3 regions of the Arthrobacter sp. NPDC057009 genome follow, and region 1 is predicted to be linked to each of the others. Evidence: riboswitches for the same ligand, from Rfam matches in the RefSeq annotation. Region 1 holds a riboswitch; each other region holds the start of a gene.
What was found. A riboswitch is a leader RNA that binds a small molecule or an ion and turns the genes downstream of it on or off. The one in region 1 is predicted to bind cyclic di-AMP.

Region 1 (6,746 bases):
GGCCAGGATTATTGCGTCAAAGTCCACACACCCAGCGTAATGCTGGAATGCTCAGGCGATGGTCAGGCTGCCCTTTCCGGAAGCAGGAACGGATCCCACGCCGGTGTGGGCTTCTCCAGTTCCTTGATCTGCCACATCGTGCCCACCGGTGGAGCCGGCTCAAACCGGAGCTTCCAGCCCATCTCACTGGGCGTGTGGTCACCTTTGACGTTGTTGCAGCGGAGGCAGGCTGCAACGAGGTTCTCCCAGGAATCGGCACCGCCCCGGGATTTCGGCTGGACATGGTCTATGGTGTGGGCTGCTTTCCCGCAGTAGGCGCACCGGTGGCCGTCGCGGCGAAGAACGCCGCGCCTGCTTACCGCGGTGATCATGTTGTACCGTGGCCGGATGTAGCGGTTAAGGAGAATCACGGACGGACGGCCCATGATGTCCTGCGGCCCGACGACAGGATCGTCGCCTTCGGCCACCACGCTTGCTTTTCCGGTGAGCACAAGGACCAGCGCCCGGCGGAAGGTCACTACCGCCAGCGGTTCATATCCAGCATTCAGAACGAGAGTGCGCATGCACATACCTCTTCACGGCCGCACCCGGCAGAGGCGCGAGGGCCGGCTGCCCTCTGCATGTCCGGGCTATGGATCGACACCACAAGAGTAAACACTCACTAGGCAGATGAGCGAATCGAACACAAGCTTCGTCCTGGCGTGTCACCAAAAATTCATGCGCACACACGGCAAAAAAGGACCCCCGCCGGCTGGCGGGGGTCCTTCTGTGGTGCTTGCGGGCCTTAGCCGCCGACGCGGATGAAGACCGGCCCGGAGCCGACGTTCACGCTGAACAGCGCGGTGGTTCCGCCGTTCCAGCCGCCGTGGACGGCCTGGCCGTTGCCGACGTAAACAGCGATGTGGGCCAGGCCCATGCCGCCGTTCTGGTAGTAGGCGAGGTCGCCCGGACGGGCTTCAGCAGCGCTGACGGTGCGGCCGAGGGACAGGTAGCCGGCCGGCCAGCCGTGGTAGTTGATGCCCACAGCGGCCAGGGAGTTGGTGGCCAGCATCGTGCAGTCCTGCGAAACACCCAGCTGGGCGTAGGCGGCAGCTGCGATCGCAGCACCCTTGCCGCTCGCGGCAGTGGTCTTCGGAGCTGCCGGGGCAGCGGTCTCGACGGCGGCGGCGGTCTTGACAGCCGGAGCGGTCTCAGCAGCGGGAGCCGGAGCAGTCTCAGCAGCCGGAGCAGCTTCAACGGCAGGAGCGGCTTCCTGGACCTTGACAACAGGCTTGGGGGCCTCCACGACGGGAGCCGGCGTGGTGGAGACAGCAGGCTTCTCGAAGGAGATGGCGATGCTGGAAGCTGCGGAGATGGCGGCCGGGGCAGCGGACTGGACTTCCAGCGTGGACGCTGCGGCGGATTCGCGCTGGACGTTGGTCTCAGCAGCGTTGGCGGCGATGCCGCTGGTCAGGACAAGACCGGAAGCAGCAGCGATAACTGCGGCCTGGCGGCCCATGCCACCGGCGTTGTCGCCGACGGCCTTGGCAATGACAGCCAGCGAGTTGGTCTTGGTGACCTCGGCGCGGTGCCGTGCAATGGTCGCACGTGTAGTCATTAAGTTTCTCTCTTTCGTGTTCCACGGACCGCGGTAGCAGGCCGTGGGTTATCGACGCGCCGGCATCTTGGGGGTAAGCCGGCCCGTCTCGAATCGGATTTTTAGCGAAGGGTGAAGAAAGCGGACGTGCCCGTTGCGGACACCGCGTGCAGGAGCGTGCCCTGCGAGGGGTTCAGCGCGCTGATCATCATGCCGTTGCCGACGTAGATGCCCACGTGGGCGCCGCCGTTCTGCATGACCAGGTCGCCGGGAGCAGGCGTCGAGGTGGGCTTCATGGCGTTCCACGCATTGACGCGGGGAATGCTGATGCCTGCCTGCGCGTAAACCCACTGAGTGAAGCCGGAGCAGTCCCAGCCGCCGGGGGTGGTGCCGCCCCAGACGTAGGGGCTGCCGATGCCGGTGTACGCGATTGCAGCCAGCCCGGACGCCGCGGCGGAAGCCGCACCATCGGTGGACTTTGCAGTGACTGCCTGGGCCGCGTCGGCGCTCTCATCGGTGGCGTCGCCTGCATCGGCCGCCTGGCCCTCATCGCTCGACTGCGGAGCAATGATCTCGGCGACCGGGGCTGCCACCGTGGTGACGGCAGGACGCTCGAAGGAGATGGTGGCGGTGGGCGCGGCGGTCACAGCAAGCTGCGTGGCCTGGGATCCGGTCTCCGAGGAGGCGGAAACACCGATGCTGGCGTCGGCTGCGTTGGCCGGCATGCCAACGCTCAGGATGAGTCCTGAAGCAGCTGCGATCACAGCTGCCTGGCGACCTACTGTGCCGGCATTGGCGCTAACCGCCTTGGACACGGAGTCCAATGGGTTCATACGAACCGTCTGCGCGCGATGGCGCGCGGCATTGTGGCGTGAAGACACGAAGGTAGCCTCTCCCAATGCCTACGAGGTGAGCTGTCGGATTCGGATGGGAGTCACCCGGCCGCGCTGCTTCCTGGGAAGCTTTGCGACTTAACCCCAAGGCCTTCTTGCGAAGACCAAAATTGGTTCCCCCGCCCCTGCCAGACGATGTAATGCGAACGGACCTTGAGCGGTGGCAGAGTTAGGCAATCCACTCAAGAGCGTCAACTTCGGCGAAGTTGACGCGGTTTAGACGGTACAGCAGTTCAGAGCGAAAGTCACATTCAGGTCACGGCGTGTCACAGGAATGAGAGTTCTCACTCAGCTTGGCTCAGAGCCAGCCGGCGGGATCAACGACGTCACCGTTGACCATCACCTCGAAGTGGAGGTGGCAGCCGGTGGAAGCGCCGGTGGTCCCGCTAAGGGCCACCACTTCGCCCCGGGTGACCTTCTGGCCAACCTGGACGCTGGAGGACGACAGGTGGTTGTACGTGGTTTCCAGGCCGTTGCCGTGGTCAATGACCACCCGGTTGCCGCCGCCATACGGATGCCACCCGGCGAAGGTAACCTTGCCGCTGGCCGCGGCCAGCACGGACGTGCCGCACTGGGCGGCGAAGTCCTGGCCGCGGTGGAACTCGCCGGCGCCGCCGGTGATCGGGCTGACCCGGTAACCGAACGGCGAGGACTTGACCATCGTGGACAGCGGCGCGCCCAGGCTTCCCAGCGACGCCGAGCGGCTGATGCTGCTGGCCGACTGGGCGCTGAGGAGCTGCTTGAGCTTTCCGTCCGGGTCACCCGTGGTGGAGACGGAAGTGCGGCTGAAATCGATCTTTGCTGCCGCTTCTGCAGAAACCTTCGGCTGGGCCGCCGGTGCGGCTGCCGAAGCGGACGCCCCTGACTGCTGCCCGCCGGCAGCCAGGACAGGGCTCGTGGCAGGGACAGTAACCGTCAGCAGCAGGCCGGTGGCCGCGAGGGCTACGCCGGCTTTCTGCCCAACCCCACTGGCCGAGGCGAAATCCGTGACCTGCCGGAACGCACCCCGGCGCTTGCGGCGCGCTTCACGCTGGGCGTCCCGGGGACGGTCCGCGGCAATGGCCTCCGCAGGGCGCGGCTCCGGAGCGGGACCGGTCGCGCGGCGGCGGCCCCGGGCATTCTGCATGGACAAGTACTGCTTCCTCTCTGGATAGCCTGCGAAGTTAGCTGTCGGATTCGGGTCAGAGAGTGCGTAGACCCGGTCCGCCATAGCAAGCCAATCCGGCACAGGGGTATCCCGGGAGGATTCCTTCTGCGGATAAGACTTGCTGCTGCGGACTTCACCCCAAGGCTGTAGATACAGCCGGTTGTGGTTCCCCCGCCCCTGCCAGTGGGTGACTCGTGCTACTGATCTGCTGGCAGGGTTCGGCTCCAGATCAGGTAACGCTTTTGCATCGGCGTTGCCGTTTAACTATAGGGGATTAAAGGGCACAGTAATAATTCCGTTATATTCACTGTGCAAAAGTGGTAGGTCATCCTGCCTGCAGATGTCTGACAGGAAGCCTCTCAAGCCCCGTGCGCGAGGAAATCAGGCGACGTGAACGAACACGTGGGCGGCAACTTCCGGCGGCAGCTCAAGGGCACCTTCGAAGCCCGGCACGCGCACGGAGATGTACTCCCCCACTCGTTCAAGCGACACGGCTGCGCCGGGACGGATCCCGCCCTCATCCAGCTGAAGGAGCAGCTCCGGCTCCACCTGGATGGGTTCGGCCAGACGGCTGACGGTGACCTTGGAATTCGGGCCGTAGCCGGTCATGGCGTCCAGCAGATTCACCACACCGTCGGCGAACGGACGGGCCGGCTGTCCGCCCAGTGCCGCGAGGCCGGGAATCGGGTTCCCGTAGGGCGATTCGGTGGGGTGGTCGAGCATCTCGTAGATCCTGCGCTCCACCCGTTCACTCATGACGTGCTCCCAGCGACAGGCCTCGTCGTGGACGTACGCCCAGTCCAGGCCAATGACGTCGGCAAGGAGGCGCTCGGCGAGCCGGTGCTTCCGCATCACCTCGGTGGCGCGCTTGCGGCCCACCTCCGTCAGTTCAAGGTGCCGGTCGCCGGAGACGACGACGAGGCCGTCGCGCTCCATCCTCCCGATGGTCTGCGAAACGGTGGGGCCCGAGTGGCGGAGACGTTCGGCGATGCGTGCCCGAAGCGCCACGATGTTCTCTTCCTCCAGCTCCAGGATGGTGCGAAGGTACATCTCCGTGGTGTCGATCAGATCCGTCATTCAGCTCAGCTCCTCGAGCACAGTATTTGTGTCCGTCCCACCGTACCGCGGGCCCACCGCACCGGGAGCCGGCAAGCTGCAGCGGCGGTCGCTGTTTCCGACGGCGGCGCAGCACCGGCTGTTTGCCCGTACGTACTGCCAGCTTAGCCTATTTTGAATAGCTCCGAATAATTCGTGAAGCCTTGCCTGGCGGCGTCTCAGTGTCCGGACTATGACGGGTCCGTGTTCCCGCGGTATCCGCGCTTCGGGCAGAATAAGGAGGGTCTTCGTGGCGGTCACGGTTGCCTGCCGGCCATCGCCCCGCCCCAGCCGAACCGCACTTCCATGCCGAAAATTGGAGCCACTGTGAGCGACACCAGCATCACTATCCCCGCAAACCTCCTGCCCAAGGACGGACGGTTCGGCGCCGGCCCCTCCAAGGTCAGGCCGGAGCAGATCGAGGCGCTCTCCGCAGCCGCCACCACGCTCCTTGGCACGTCCCACCGCCAGGCGCCGGTGAAGAACCTCGTGGGCTCCGTCCGCGAAGGCCTCAGCACCTTCTTCCGTGCCCCCGAAGGCTACGAGGTGGTCCTCGGCGTCGGCGGCTCCACCGCTTTCTGGGACGTCGCCAGCTTCGGCCTGGTGGAGCAGAAGGCGCAGCACCTGTCCTTCGGCGAGTTCGGCTCCAAGTTTGCCGCGGCCACGAACAAGGCACCTTTCCTTGCGGAATCCACCATCATCAAGTCCGAGCCCGGCACATGCCCCGCACCCAAGGCGGAGGCCGGCGTCGACGTGTACGCCTGGCCGCAGAATGAGACCTCAACCGGCGTTGCCGCGCCCGTCCAGCGGGTGAACGGCGCTGATGAGGGCGCGCTGGTACTCGTGGACGCAACCTCCGCTGCCGGTGGACTGGACGTCGACGTGGCCCAGACGGACGTCTACTACTTCGCGCCCCAGAAGAACTTCGCCTCCGACGGCGGGCTGTGGCTGGGCCTGTTCTCCCCGGCGGCGCTGGAGCGGGCCGAGCGCGTCAAGGCCAGCGGGCGCTGGATCCCGGACTTCCTGGACCTGAAGACCGCCATCGACAACTCCAAGCTCAACCAGACGTACAACACCCCGTCCCTGTCCACGCTGGTCACGCTGGACGCCCAGGTGCAGTGGCTCAACGCAAACGGCGGCCTGGACTTCGCCGCCGGACGGACTGCCGACTCGGCCGGACGCATCTACAAATGGGCGGAAGCCTCCGAGTTCGCCACGCCGTTCGTTGCCAACGCCGCCGAGCGCTCCAACGTGATCGCCACCATCGACTTCGATGACTCGATCGACGCCGCCGCCATCGCCAAGGTGCTCCGCGCCAACGGCATCGTGGACACGGAGCCGTACCGGAAGCTGGGACGCAACCAGCTGCGCATCGCCACCTTCGTGGCCATCGAGCCGTCCGACGTCTCCGCCCTCCTGGAGTGCATCGACTACGTGGTGGGCGAGCTGAAGAAGTAGCCCGCCGGCGAGGAGTTTTTGTCCAGATAATCCGGGTTCGAAGGCCGTTTGGCCCCATTATCTGTACAAAAACTCTTTCCTAAAAGTGCGACGGCGTCGTCCGGGCTTCTGTCCCGGATGGCGCCGTCCGCCGTTTAAGCCATAAAGCAATCGCCCCGCGTTCGGAAAACGCGGGGCAATTGAATCTACAGAGCGGGACGGTCCCGCGGGAGGGTCAGCCCTGCTCCTGGTTGGCGGACGTTGATTCACTGTCGGCCGCAGCTTCAACGCCAGACTCCGTGCCGTCGTCGGGCTCCTCTTCAGGAGCAGCGCCAGCGGCGCCTTCATCCGACCCTTCAGCGACCCCTTCATCCTGGGTGTCCTCGGCGTCCGGCGCTTCCGGCTCCTGGATTTCCTGTGCTTCCGGCTCCTGAGCGTCTTCCGGGCGGACGCGTTCGGCCCACGGCACCCACTCCGGAGCGAGGATCGAGTTTTCGGACGGCAGCAGACCCAGCTCGTTGACCGTAATCACCTTGGAACGCGAGTTGCGGGTCAGCACCGCGTACCACTGCCAGCCGACATACCCCGGCAGGCGCGA
Region 2 (6,746 bases), on a different contig from region 1:
CCAGGTAGGCGACGGTGGAGGCGACGCCAATGGCGCCGAACCGGACCAGCTGGCCGAACAGGCTCCCACCGGGGCTCTGTTCCTGGCTACGGGAAGCTGCCGGGAAGGGGCCGCGGGCCAGGGCTGCGCGGAGTTCGCCGACGGGGATGCGGCCGGTGACCATGTCCTTGCTGAGCCGGGCCATGCCGCGGACATCGGCGAGCGCCGTCTGGACGATGTCCACGCTGGAGTTGGGGTCGTCGGTCCAGTCCACCGGCACTTCATGGACGCGGAGGCCGCACCGTTCGGCGAGGACCAGGAGTTCGGTGTCGAAGAACCAGGCAGTGTCCACGGTGTGCGGGAGGATCTGCTGGGCGATGTCGGCGCGGATGGCCTTGAAACCGCACTGCGCATCGCTGAAGCGGGCACCCATCAGCGACTGGAGCAGGAAGTTGTAGCTGCGTGAGATAAATTCGCGTTTCGGCCCGCGGACCACCCGGGAGTTGCGGGTCAGTCGCGTGCCGATGGCCAGGTCCGAGTGGCCGGAGATCAGCGGTGCCAGGAGGGGGCCCAGCGCGGCAAGGTCGGTGGAGAGATCCACGTCCATGTAGGCCAGGACAGGTGACGGCGACGCGAGCCAGACTCTTCGCAGCGCGTTGCCGCGGCCCTTCTCCTCAAGGTGCACCACGTTGACCTCACGGAGTTCCCGGGCCACCCGCTCGGCAGTCTTGAGCGTTCCGTCGGTGCTCGCGTTGTCCGCAACCGTGATGCGGAAGGAGTGCGGGAACGCGCCGCTCAGATAAGCGTGCAGCCGGCGCAGGCATTCCTCCAGGTCGCGTTCCTCGTTGTAGACCGGTATGGTCACGTCCAGGACCGGTGCCGCGCTGGAGGTGTCGATGGGCTGCCGCCGCGGGTGGGGCTGGGTTCCGTAGGCCTGGTCGGTGATGGTCATGCATCAACAGTGGAGGCCGCTGTTATGAGGGCTTTAGGGCGAAGCTGTGCAGGGGCTGTGGAAGAGTTCCTGCACGATTCTCTGCACGAGGGCGGCCGCAGTTCTGCACCGCTTTGCCGGCCGCGGGGGAGCCGAAGACAGCGCAAAAGGGCCCCGGATCCTGGCGGATCCGGGGCCCTGGGCAACCATGCCGGTCACCCTAAAGCGGTGCAGAATTGTTCGCCGTCAGCCGGGCTGGCCGCGGGAACCGGTCAGTACCAGTTGTTGGCGAGGTGGAAGTTCAGCGCACCGCACGGGGAGCCGTAGCGCTCCTTGATGTAGCCAAGTCCCCAGTTGATCTGGGTGCGGTAGTTGGTGCGGTAGTCCGCGCCGGAGCTCGCCATCTTCTCGGCAGGCAGCGACTGCACGATGCCATAGGCGCCGCTGCTGGGGTTGGTGGCCGTGGTGCGCCATTCCGATTCCTTGGTCCAGAGCCGCTTCAGGCACTGCATCTGGTCCGCGGACCAGCCGTAGGAGCCGAGCTTGCTGGCGGCGTAGGCCTGCGCACCGGCGGGATCATTCACGGGAGCAGGGGCAGCAGCCTTGGCCTTCGCCTTGGCGGCAGCAGCCTTGGCAGCGGCGGCCTTTGCCTGGGCAGCAGCAGCCTGGGCAGCAGCAGCCTTGGCGGCAGCGGCATTCCTGGCAGCGGCAGCCTTGGCGGCGGCCGTTTTGGCGGCAGCGGCCTTCGCCGCGGCAGTCTTAGCAGCGGCAGTCTTAGCAGCGGCAGCCTTGGCGGCTGCAGCCTTAGCGGCGGCAGCCTTCGTAGCCTCGGTGGCCTTGGGGGCGGACTGCGGCGTGACGGACGCCGCGGACGGGGCCGGCAGGGCGGAGATGAGCGTCTTGTCGAAGCTCAGCGTCTGGCCGGCGTCGGCGGTGGCAGACGTCCCGGCGGCGGTGGGCGTTACCTGGTCAGCCGCCTGCCCTGCGGCGCCGACGCCCACGAGCACGGCGGCGGCAGTGGTCAGGACGGCAGCCCGGCGCCCGAAAGACGGAAGGCTTGCGGCGAAGCGGCCGAAGGCAGTGGTGGGACGGGCCGGTTCTGCACGGTGCCGGGAAACGCCGGTTCGTGACGTCGTGTGGCCAGACTCGTGCGAGGCGCGTTCAGGGCGCGCCTGATCCTTAAATTCAGACATGGTGGATTGCCTCTCAACACCTGCGGAGTTAGCTGTCGGGTTCGGATGAGGTCATCCGGCCGCACGGAAACTACACGTGTCGGCTTCACCCCAAGGGCTGATGCGGAAAGCCCGGGACTCTGGTTCCCCCGCCTCTGCCTGAAATAGCGGAATCCGGGAAGCGGCAGAGCTGGGCGTCAATCCGGACATGCGGCTCAAGTGGCGGCCGCACTCTATCGACCGTACAGGAGCCTTTTGATTAAGTCACATTTAGATAACGGACATCACGACGCCGGCGCGGCGCCTTGCGCGGGCAGTCGGACAGCGAATTCGGTCCGCCCTGGCCGGGATGTCACCTCCACCGTTCCGCCGTGTGCCTCGACGATGGACTGCACGATGGACAGGCCCAGGCCGCTGGTTCCCTCGGCCGAGGCCACGCCCGCTTCACCCTGCAGGACATCCGGTTTTCCCTGTGAATCCGGGGCATGCAGGGGTGCTCCCGCGCTGGCGGCGCCGGCGCCGGAACGGCTCGCCGTCGCCGATGCCGGAGCCAGGACCGGCTGCCCCGGCGTCGCACGTGATGCGTCTGCGCGGGCGAAGCGCGCGAAGACCCGGTCCACGAATTCCGGCGGGATGCCGGCGCCGTCATCCGTGACTGAAATCACAGCAGAGCCGTCGGCTGACCGCATCACGCCGGTGGTCACCGTGGTGCCGGGCGGGGTGTGCTTGCGTGCGTTGGAGAGCAGGTTGACCAGCACCTGGTGGAGCTGTGAGGCGTCGCCCCGGACCGATATGGGTTCCTCCGGAAGTTCGAGATGCCACGCCCGGTCCGGTGCCATGACTTTTTCGTCGCTGACGGTCTCAATCACGAGCTGCGTGAGGTCAACGTCCCCGAGTTTGAGCGGCTGGCCTTCATCGAGGCGGGCCAGCAGCAGGAGGTCCTCCACCAGGGCGGTCATGCGTTCCGACTGGCTCTGCACGCGGGCAAGCGAACGCTGGCCGTCCGGGGTGAAGTTTTCCGTCATGCGCATCAGCTCCGTGTAGCCGCGGATGGCCGTGAGCGGTGTGCGGAGCTCGTGGGAGGCGTCCGCCACGAACTGCCGCACCTTCATCTCGCTTTCCTGCCGCGCCTCCAGCGCGCTGGAGACGTTGTCCAGCATCAGGTTCAGGGCATGCCCCACGCTGCCCACTTCGGTTCCGGGATGGGCGTTCGACGGCGGCACGCGGACAGCGAGTGCCACCTCACCGGCGTCCAGCGGCAGGCGGGACACCTGGGTGGCCACCTCGGAGAGCTGCTCCAGCGGCTTCATGGTGCGCCGGATGAGCACCGTTCCGGCCAGGCCGATCAGCACGAGGCCGCCCAGCGACACGATGGTGATGGTCCAGACCAGCGACGTCAGCGTGTTCTGCTTGTCTGCCAGCGGGAGTCCGGTCACCATGACGTCGCCGTAGGGAGTCTGGGCGGCCACCAGGCGATATGTGCCCGAGGACAGAGTGCGTTCGACCGGCACGCCGTCGCGGCGGAGATTCAGAAGGGTCTGGTTGTCTGCAGCGGACAGCGACGCTCGGGTGGAATCTGTGGCGATGAATCCGCTGCCGCTGACGGTGCCGTTGGCGATCCTGGCGGTGAGCGTTCCGATCCGCTGGCCCCGCGCGTCCAACGGGTCAGGACGTGTACCCGGGTTGCCCAGCGGTGGCCGGCCAAATTCACTGGACCGCCGCGCGGCGTCCGTGAGCTGCTTGTCCAGCTGCTGAGTCAGGAAGGAGTCCATCGAGGCGTAGCTGAACAGGCCGACCGCACCGCAAATCGCCACCAGGAGCGCCATGGCCACCAGGACCAGACGGGTACGCAAATGCCAGGTGCCTGGTTTCAGCCAGCTTCGGCGCTGGGTGCGGGAGGCCCCGGAAAGGTTTGCCACAGCCTACTCTGCCGGCTTGATGACGTAGCCCGCACCGCGGACCGTGTGGATCATGGGCGGATGCACGGCATCAACCTTCTTGCGCAGGTAGGAGATGTACAGTTCCACGATGTTGGCCTGGCCGCCGAAGTCGTAGTTCCATACCCGGTCAAGGATCTGCGCCTTGCTGACCACGCGCTTGGGGTTCTCCATGAGGTAGCGCAGCAGCTCAAACTGGGTGGCTGTCAGTTGCAGCTCGTCGCCGGCGCGGGTGACTTCGCGGGTGTCGAGGTTCAGGACGAGGTCGCCCACCACGAGTTCAGCGGAATCCATGGCGGCGACACCGGAGCGCTGGACCAGGCGGTGCAGGCGGAGCAGGACTTCCTCCATGCTGAACGGCTTGGTGACATAGTCGTCGCCGCCCGCAGCCAGGCCCACGATGCGGTCCTGTACCGCGTCCTTGGCGGTGAGGAAGAGGGCCGGGACCTCCGGCGCGAAGGCGCGGATCCTGCCCAGGAGTTCGACGCCGTCGAACCCGGGAAGCATCACGTCCAGCACCAGCACGTCAGGGCGGAATTCCTTGGCGAGTTTCACAGCTTCGGGACCGTCGGCGGCTACCGCGACCGACCAGCCGGCCATGCGCAGGCCCATGCTCATGAGCTCGGAAAGGCTTGGCTCGTCGTCGACCACCAGGGCACGGATGGGGGAGCCGTCCGGGTGCGTCAGTTGGGGAAGGTTGTTGGTCATGGAGTGCGAAGTGGCCATGTGACAACTCTCCGTTCTGGTGTTTAGCCCGCGCTTTGGCAATCCTGTGCGCCGGCTGTGAATCCCAGCGTAGCGAGCTGAATGGCGCCGTGTACGCACCATGCTGCAGCTGACCACCCCGGAAGGTAGGGCAGCGGCCAGGGGAACCGGGCTGCCGGCATCGTCCTTGCGGATTTGACCACCAACCCCATCCGCGCCTCAGCGGATATACCCCGCATCAACCACGTCATAGCTGGACAATCGGGGAATCATGGCTGCGGGTTTCCGGCATTTCGAATGTCATTGAATATTCATCGCGTATTCATGAAAAAATCGAACACGATTCTGTAGGCGCAGCTTTCCGACCGTTTGTTCAGGAAAATGAATCAAGAAAATGCCCGCTGAGAAAACTGTGATTTACCACACAAAGGCGCCGTTTGTCTCAGTATGCGGACAGTTCCGTCCATTGTTACTTGCAAGTTTTCATTGTTACGTTGCACACTTTCAAATGTGAACAAGAACTCAACAGCACCTGCAGTCGCAGAATATTGGCCCAGCACACCCGCTGCTGCCGACATGCGCTGTTGTCGAATGCACGCCTAACTTTCACCACCCCATCGAAGTTTTTAGGCATTCGCCCCCAGCCCAGCGTAGGGCGCCCCTCCCCAGACATTGCGGGGATCCAAGCATTCGAGCCGCGATGACGGCCATTCACATTGAGGTAAGCAAACATGTCAGTTGCATCCGGATACGTCCACATCTCAGTCCGTAACGCCAACAAGGCAGGCCAGGCGCCGGGCCTGCGCCAGGGATTCGGCGCCCGCCCCGCCTTTGCTCAGGGCAGCCAGGCAAACAGCATTCCCGCCGCGCCGGGTTACGCACCGCAGGGCTACAACCCGAACTCGTACGGACAGCTCCGCGCCGTGCAGGCTGACGAAGCCGCACCGCTGACCGCGCCCACTCCGTTGGTGGCCCCTGCCGCCGCTGCGCCTGTCCGTCCTGTTCCCAACGAAAACGTAGCCCGCGGGTTCGTCCTGTACATGGGAATTGACGAGGAAACCGCGGCTGCCGCCGGCACCTCGATCGCCAAGCTTGCCCAGGAGATCCGGGCCTACGCCCAGTCCCTGGTTACCGGTGCCGAGAGCTACGCCGCCGTTGCTGTGGCGCCGGCCAGTGCGCCCGGTTCCGCGCTCGACGTCGTCCGTTCCACCTTCGGTGACCCCACCGTCAATGCCCGGCAGCGCACGGAAACCGCCCGCGTGCAGCCGGCCCAGGATCCGCGTCCCTCGGGCGTGCTGATCGACCTCGCCCGCCGCGAGGTCCACCTCGACGGCGAGTCCCTGAACCTGACGTTCAAGGAATTCGAACTGCTCAACTACCTCGTGGAGAACGGCACCCGTACCGTGGGCCGCGACGAACTGCTCGAGGGCCTGTGGCGGAACGCCGAGGAAGTGCCGAACGAGCGCACCATCGACGTCCACATCCGCCGGCTCCGCTCCAAGCTCGGCCGCCTCGCCAACACGGTTCGCACCGTCCGCGGCCAGGGCTACCGCTTCTATGAGCACCCCGAGGTTGTTGTCTGGGCCGCTCCGGAGTACTCGATCTAGCCTCCTCCGCCGCTTTGCGTGGCTGGTCCGGGTGGCGTACTGGCCTTCCGCGGCTGATAGTAGGGTGAGTCCATGAGTGCTCACCATAAGAAGCGGCTGGTTCTCATGCGCCACGCCAAAGCCGACTGGCCGGGCGGGGTGGCGGACCACGAGCGTCCCCTGGAGGAGCGCGGCCACCGCGAGGCCCCGCTTGCCGGCAAGTGGCTGCTCAAGCACAACATCGTCCCGGACTTCATCCTGTGCTCCAGTGCGCTGCGGACACGGCAGACCTGCACCTGGGTATGCAGCGAGCTTGGCGAGAAGGCCCCGACGCCGAAGCTTGAGGACGGGCTCTACGCCGCCTCTGCGCTGCGCATGCTGGCTGTCATCAACCATGTGCCGGACACCGTGACCACGCTGATGGTGATCTCCCACA
Region 3 (6,746 bases), on a different contig from region 1:
CATCGGGGAGACGTCCAAAATCACCATCGTTGCCTACGCCGCGTTCTTCCCGGTGCTGCTGAACACCATCGCGGGCGTCCGCACCGTGGACCCGCTGCTCATCCGGGCGGCCCGCTCACTGGGGCTGTCCAACTTCCAGCTCTTCCAGAAGGTCATCCTTCCCTCGGCCGTACCCACCATTTTCACGGGCATCCGGATGGCCGGCACCTCCTCCATCCTCGTCCTGATCGCGGCCGAGATGGTCGGTGCCAAGGCCGGCCTTGGCTACCTGATCGTGAATTCCCAGATGAGCTTCCTCATCCCGGACATGTATGCGGGCATCCTGACGGTGTCCCTGCTCGGCCTGCTGGTCAACTACCTGCTGGTCGCCGTCGAACGCCATTTCTCCCGCTGGCGGACCGCCGTCGGCTCCCGGACCGCCTGACCGCCCTCCAAACCCAAGGAACCTGACCATGCCTGAACGCCAACTCCACCTGAACGCCTTCCTGATGAGCACCGGACACCATGAGGCGTCCTGGCGGCTGCCCGGGAACGACAGCTTCGCCGGTACCAAGGTGGCCCACTTTCAGCAGCTCGCGCGAACCGCCGAACGCGGCACGTTCGACTCGATCTTCTTCGCCGACTCTCCCGTACTGCACGGGGACGTGCGCCAGCGCCCTTACGGCACGCTGGAGCCGACAGTCCTGCTCAGCGCCATCGCCGCCGTGACCAGGCGCATCGGGCTCATCGGCACCGCCTCCACCACCTACAACGACCCCTACAACCTGGCCCGCAGGTTCGCCTCCCTGGACCACATCAGCGGCGGCCGGGCCGGCTGGAACGTGGTGACCACGGCCGGCGAGGCCGCCGCCCGGAACTTCTCGCTGGAGGACCAGCCCGCCCACTGGCGCCGCTATGAGCGCGCCGCCGAGTTCCTCGATGCAGCCCGGAAGCTCTGGGACAGCTGGGAAGACGACGCCGCGGTGGGGGACAAGGCCGCCGGAGTCTGGGCGGACAGCTCCCGCGTCCACACCGTCGGCCACACCGGCCGGTACTTCCGGATCCAGGGCCCGCTGGATGTGCCGCGTTCGCCGCAGGGGCACCCCGTCATCGTGCAGGCCGGCTCCTCCGAGGACGGCAAGGACTTCGCCGCCCGCTACGCCGAGGCTGTCTTTACGGCGCAGCAGACGCTGGCCGAGGCCCAGCGCTTCTACGCCGACCTCAAGCGGAAGACAGCGGCAGCGGGGCGGAACCCGGAGCACATCAAGATCCTTCCCGGCATTGTCCCGGTCATCGGCTCCACCGAGCGCGAAGCACGGCAGCTGGAAAAGCAGCTTGATGAGCTCATTCACCCCGAACACGCGCGCAAGCAGCTGGCCGGCGTCCTTCGGGTCGCGCCGGAATCCCTCCCGCTGGATGCACAGCTGCCCGAGGACCTCCCCTCGGAGGACGCGATCGAAGGCGCCAAGAGCCGGTACACGCTCATCGTCGAACTCGCCCGGCGGGAACGGCTCACGGTCCGGCAGCTCATCGGCCGGCTGGGCGGGGGCCGCGGGCACCGCACCTTCTCGGGAACGCCCGAGCAGGTGGCGGACGCCATCCAGGAGTGGTTTGAAAAGGGGGCGGCCGACGGCTTCAACATCATGCCGCCGGTGCTGCCTTCGGGCCTGGACGCCTTCGTGGACCACGTCATTCCGATCCTGCGGTCGCGCGGGCTGTTCCGGCAGCAGTACACGGGGCACACGCTGCGCGAGCACTACGGACTGCCACGTCCCGTGAACGGGTTTGCGCAGGCGGTGCCCGCCGGAGTCTAGGCCTCCTGCTGGTCCGGAAGGGCTTCCGGGCCAGCAGGCCGCCACGATGGCTCCGGGGTGCCATACTGGTGTGCATTGGATCGGGATTCTAGGGGGCCGGAATGATCCTGGACACGGCGACACTTCGGATCGCCTTTGCCGCGATGGCCCTGATTCTGGCCCTGCTCTTCTACTTTTCAACCTACCGCAGCACGCGCTCGCCCTACAGCGCCTGGTGGTGCGCCGCCCTGCTCCTGTTCCTCCTCGGCGCGACGTTCTTCCTCATGAACGGAACGCCGCAGCAGGTCTGGGCCAACCCCGTGGGCAACGTCATGCTGGTTTCCGGTGCGGCGTGCGTTTGGGCAGGTGCGCGCTCCCTCCGGAACCTCAAACCCAGCCCGTGGCTGTCCGCGGCCCTGCCGCTCCTCGCCGGGGTTGCTGCCGCCGTCGACAACCCCGGCTCCAACGTCTGGGCTGGGGGAGCGGTGTTCCTGGGGTCCATGGCGGCGCTCATCGGCCTGGCTTCGCATGAACTGTGGCGGCTGGAACCGGGCTATTCCCGGGTCAGGATCCCCATGGCCATCGCGGCGGGCGGTGTGGCGGTCTTCTACTTCTGCCGGCTGCTTGCTTTCCTGATCAACGGGCAGGACGGCGCCGTCTTCGTCACGTTCTTCGGGTCCGCGGTGACCACCATGGTGACTATGGTGCTGTTGGTGGTGGTTTCGTTCAGCATGGCGGGGCTCAGCACCGAGCAGCAGACGCGGGCGCTGCGGACCGTTGCCACGCAGGACGGCCTGACAGGCCTCCTTAACCGCGGCGCCTTCCTGGAGGCGGCGGCCGAGGAGCTGGCGCGAAGCAAAGCGGCCAATGGCGGGGGCTCGCTGATCCTGGCGGACCTTGACCATTTCAAGGCGGTGAACGACACCTTCGGCCATGCGGCGGGTGACCTCGCGCTGCAGGCCTTTGCCGAGGCGTGCAGTGCAGCGGTCCGGTCCACGGACCTTGCCGGGCGCTACGGCGGTGAGGAGTTCATCCTCCTGCTTCCCGGTGCCGGACCCAAGAGTGCTGAGATCATTGCGGGGGAAATCAGCAGGAGGCTGGCAGGCCAGCACATCCCGGAACTGCTGCGGATGCCGACCGTCAGCTACGGTATCTCCACCTACAACGCGAAAACCGCGGACCTCGACGAAGTCATCGCGGCCGCGGATGTTGCCCTGTACGAAGCCAAGTCCCAGGGGCGGAACCGTACTGTCCGGGGGTGAACCGGAACCGCTGAGGCTGAGGTGCAGCACGCTGCGGCTGGCAGGCCCCGGATCCGGAATGCATGGGGGACAATCCGGACCCGGCGACCTTGACTCGCAGCCGGAGACCGCGGTCTTTCATCAGGCATAGCCAGTGTGTCCCGCGATCCTTGTAGAAAGGTGGGAGCACCTTGGGGGGACAGCTGTGTTCCGCCGCCCCCAAGGCAGCGGAACACAGCGGTTTTTGCCTCTGCTAGGCCGCGCGCACGAACGTGACGGGACCGGTGGCGGTGAGCCAGGACAGCGGGTGGGCCATGGTGGCGTTGATGCCGTTCATGCCGCCGCTGATGACCTTGCCGCCACCCGCATAGATGGCCACGTGGCCGGACTGGACCACCATGTCACCGGGCTGCGGGGTGGAGACCACCTTGCCGTGGTTCAGGAACTGCATCGGCGCAAGGTCACCCACACGGATGCCGGCGGCGCCGAGGGCCTTCTCAACCATGGCGGTGCAGTCCTGCGTGATGCCGATCTGGGCGTAGGCCGAGGCCAGGATGGCTGCATTGGTGCCTGCGGCCGCCTTTACGGGGGCCTTGGCGGGCGCCTTCGGTGCCGGCGCGGCGGCCTTGACGGTGATCTTCGGTGCGGCAGCAGCCGGTGCCGGCGCAGCCTTGGGGGCCGCGGCAGCGGCAGGTGCGGCAACCTTCTTCACCGCGGGCTTCACGACGACGGGTGCCGCCGCGGGAGCCGGGGCCGAGGTGACCGCGGGGCGCTCGAAGTCAATCTTGACGCTGGAGGCGGCGGTCAGCGGAACCTGGATCTGGTTGGCGGCCGCGGGGGCGGCAGCGGGAGCCTGTGCCTGCTGGGCCGGAACGTTCGCGGCGTTGGCTGCGACGGTGCCGGTGAAGGCGAGTCCGGATGCGGCAAGGATGACCGCAGCACGGCGGCCAGAATTAAAGCGGAACGACATGAAGAAGCCTCTCCCGATGCCTGCGAGGTGAGCTGTCGGATTCGGATGGGAGCACCCGGCCGCGGTCCTGAGCATGGCCAGGACTGCGCGGCTTCACCCCAAGGCCAGCTTCAAGCGCGGGCCGAAAAGTGGTTTCCCCGTCTCTGCCTGACATGGGTGTTCGATTGGTTCCTCGGGCTGCGGCAGAGTTAGGCAATCAGCGCGGGAGTGCCTCATCGGTGAAGGAGGCACGTTTTCCACCGTACGGGAGGCTTCCCCGCAATGTCACATTAAGGTAACGGCACCGTGTCGTTCATCCGCGGGTGATCCGCGTCAAATAAGGGATTTCAGGGCGCGTAACGTGATGAAGCTCACGCTCCAGCATTGAGTTTTCCGGCGAGTCGTTCCCGCATTTGGATGCTGGCCGAGTTAAGGCCGATCAGTTCCACCTCGCGCCCGTGCCGGCGGTATTTCTCCGTGACCGCATCCAGGACGGCGATGGTGGAGGCATCCCACAGATGCGAGGCGTGCAGGTCGATCACCACGCCGTCGATGTCCGGCTCGGCGTCGCGGGCGTAGTCGAACTGCGTGTAGAGGTCGTTGGAGGAGGCGAAGAAGAGTTCGCCGTCCACTGTGTAGGTGGCCACGGTGCGGCCGTTGAGCTCCATTTCCGTCCGCTCCACAGTGGCAAAGTGGGCCACCCGGCGGGCGAACATCGCCATCGCCGCCAGCACGCCGACGCCGACGCCGATTGCCAGGTTGTGCGTGACCACCACCGTGCCCACGGTGATGAGCATGACGGCGGTCTCCGACTTGGGCATGCGCTTGAGCGTCGCCGGTGCCACCGAATGCCAGTCAAAGGTGATGGCCGAAACGAAGATCATCACCGCCACCAGCGCCGCCATCGGGATGAGCCCCACGATGTCGCCGAGGGCGACCACCAGCACCAGCAGGAAGACGCCGGCGAGGAACGTGGACACCCGGCTGCGGGCTCCGGAACCCTTGACGTTGATCATCGTCTGCCCGATCACGGCGCAGCCGCCCATGCCGCCCAGGAATCCGGTGACGATGTTGGCCACGCCCTGGCCCCAGGATTCGCGGGTCTTGTTGGAGCGGGTGTCGGTGATGTCGTCCACGAGCTTGGCCGTCATCAGCGATTCCAGCAGTCCCACGAGTGCCATGGACAGCGCGTAGGGGGCGATGGTCTGGAAGGTTTCCCATGTGAGCGGCACGTTCGGGATGAACAGCGCGGGCAGGCTTTCCGGCAGCTGGCCCTTGTCCTGGACGGCGGGGACATCGATCCCGGCCGCCACGGCGAGGGCCGTCAGGAGGACGATGGCCACCAAAGGTGACGGCACCGCCGTCGTAATCCTGCGGAAGCCGACGACGATCAGCAGGCCCGCGGCCACCAGCGGATACACGGGCCAGGGAACGCCGATCAGTTCCGGCAGCTGGGCCATGAAAACGAGGATGGCCAGCGCGTTCACGAAGCCCACCATCACCGAACGCGGAATGAAACGCATGAGCCGGGTGACGCCCAGGACGGCCAGCAGGATCTGGAACACCCCGGCCAGGATCACCGCGGCGATCAGGTGGTCCAGCCCGTGGCTGCGCATCAGCGGTGCGATCACCAGGGCGACGGCGCCGGTTGCGGCCGAGATCATGGCGGGCCGGCCGCCGACGAACGAGATGGTGACCGCCATGGTGAAGGATGCGAACAGTCCGATCCGGGGGTCCACCCCGGCGATCACGGAGAACGCGATGGCTTCCGGAATGAGGGCAAGGGCCACCACCAGTCCGGCGAGGGCCTCGGTCTTGAGGCGCCGCGGGGAACGGAGCGTGGCCCGGACGGACTGGAGCTGTTCGGGCAACATGTAACTCTATTTCTTGGTCTGGCGGTAGCGCTCGATCTGCTTCAGCCGCCGCAGGAGGCTGTCGCGCCGCGGGTGGGGGACGGCGTCGGGCGCCTCAGCGGTGAGGTCGATGTGTTTGGTGCCGTACTGCCACAGCAGGAGGTCATCCAGCAGGCGGTCCGGGCCGGGGGAGTAGCGGTGATCCAGGGCCCTGCGGACCTCGGTGATCCGGTTGGCGCTGAGCAGGCCGGCAAGCTGCACGGTCTGCTTGAGTCCGTGGGCCGCCAGGAGTTCGGCCGCCCATCCCCAGTCATCGTCTACTTTACGGTCTACGTGCGGGAGCAGGGTGCGCCACACGTCCCGGATGCGGTTGGGGGTGAGCTGGGCCGCGCCCTCTCCGTCCAGGTCCCAGTAGCTGCGGACCTCCTCGTAGCGTTCGTGCAGGTCAGCGAAGGCGCTCTCCACCGTTTCCAGCATCGCGGCGGTGGCCGTGAACTGGCGGTCGAAGTGCGGTGTCCAGGCCCGCGGGTCCTCGGCCTTGAAGCGGATATCGTGCTCGATCTCACTCCAGGCGTGCGCGAAGACGGTGCGGATCTGGCATTCAAAGAAGTAGCTGCCGTTGGGCGGGAGGTCGGGGTTGAAGACCTGCTGGTAGTTCTTGACCACGTCGTTCTGGAGGGTGCGCAGGATCAGGTGCCGGCTGGAGTAGCCGTACGTTCCGGACTCGATGGAGCCGATGTCCTTTTCGCGGTCCCCGCGGCAGTCGAAGAGGTGCCGCTGGCGTTTGATCAGGTTGGCTACCAGGGCGTTCTCCGCCGGCAGCTTGGTGATGACCCGCACGCCCACCATGTCATTGAGCGTCCGGAACGGGTCCGGGAACTTCAGCAGCCGCGGGCCGCCGGCTTCCAGCGGTTCCTCGGTGCGGGAAATC

Region 2: linked by a shared signal. The riboswitch ahead of ACFTR6_RS13920 (hypothetical protein) and the one ahead of ACFTR6_RS07015 (C40 family peptidase) in region 1 are both predicted to bind cyclic di-AMP.
Region 3: linked by a shared signal. The riboswitch ahead of ACFTR6_RS11375 (NlpC/P60 family protein) and the one ahead of ACFTR6_RS07015 (C40 family peptidase) in region 1 are both predicted to bind cyclic di-AMP.

Annotation. Positions count from the first base shown of each region.
Region 1 is NZ_JBHUSB010000005.1:45,325-52,070, reverse strand. It holds gene ACFTR6_RS07030 (molybdenum cofactor guanylyltransferase) at 1-27, opposite strand, end outside; gene ACFTR6_RS07025 (HNH endonuclease) at 63-563, opposite strand; gene ACFTR6_RS07020 (NlpC/P60 family protein) at 785-1,597, opposite strand; gene ACFTR6_RS07015 (C40 family peptidase) at 1,699-2,409, opposite strand; cyclic di-AMP (ydaO/yuaA leader) riboswitch at 2,462-2,655, opposite strand; gene ACFTR6_RS07010 (M23 family metallopeptidase) at 2,768-3,595, opposite strand; cyclic di-AMP (ydaO/yuaA leader) riboswitch at 3,607-3,850, opposite strand; gene ACFTR6_RS07005 (metal-dependent transcriptional regulator) at 3,998-4,693, opposite strand; gene serC (phosphoserine transaminase) at 5,039-6,169, shown strand; gene ACFTR6_RS06995 (DUF3027 domain-containing protein) at 6,384-6,746, opposite strand, start outside.
Region 2 is NZ_JBHUSB010000012.1:65,647-72,392, reverse strand. It holds gene ACFTR6_RS13925 (glycosyltransferase) at 1-931, opposite strand, end outside; gene ACFTR6_RS13920 (hypothetical protein) at 1,183-2,103, opposite strand; cyclic di-AMP (ydaO/yuaA leader) riboswitch at 2,109-2,262, opposite strand; gene ACFTR6_RS13915 (ATP-binding protein) at 2,367-4,001, opposite strand; gene ACFTR6_RS13910 (response regulator transcription factor) at 4,005-4,745, opposite strand; gene ACFTR6_RS13905 (winged helix-turn-helix domain-containing protein) at 5,456-6,331, shown strand; gene ACFTR6_RS13900 (histidine phosphatase family protein) at 6,404-6,746, shown strand, end outside.
Region 3 is NZ_JBHUSB010000009.1:52,320-59,065, forward strand. It holds gene ACFTR6_RS11360 (ABC transporter permease) at 1-424, shown strand, start outside; gene ACFTR6_RS11365 (LLM class flavin-dependent oxidoreductase) at 453-1,793, shown strand; gene ACFTR6_RS11370 (GGDEF domain-containing protein) at 1,895-3,034, shown strand; gene ACFTR6_RS11375 (NlpC/P60 family protein) at 3,267-3,983, opposite strand; cyclic di-AMP (ydaO/yuaA leader) riboswitch at 3,987-4,188, opposite strand; gene ACFTR6_RS11380 (SulP family inorganic anion transporter) at 4,334-5,836, opposite strand; gene ACFTR6_RS11385 (GTP pyrophosphokinase family protein) at 5,843-6,746, opposite strand, start outside.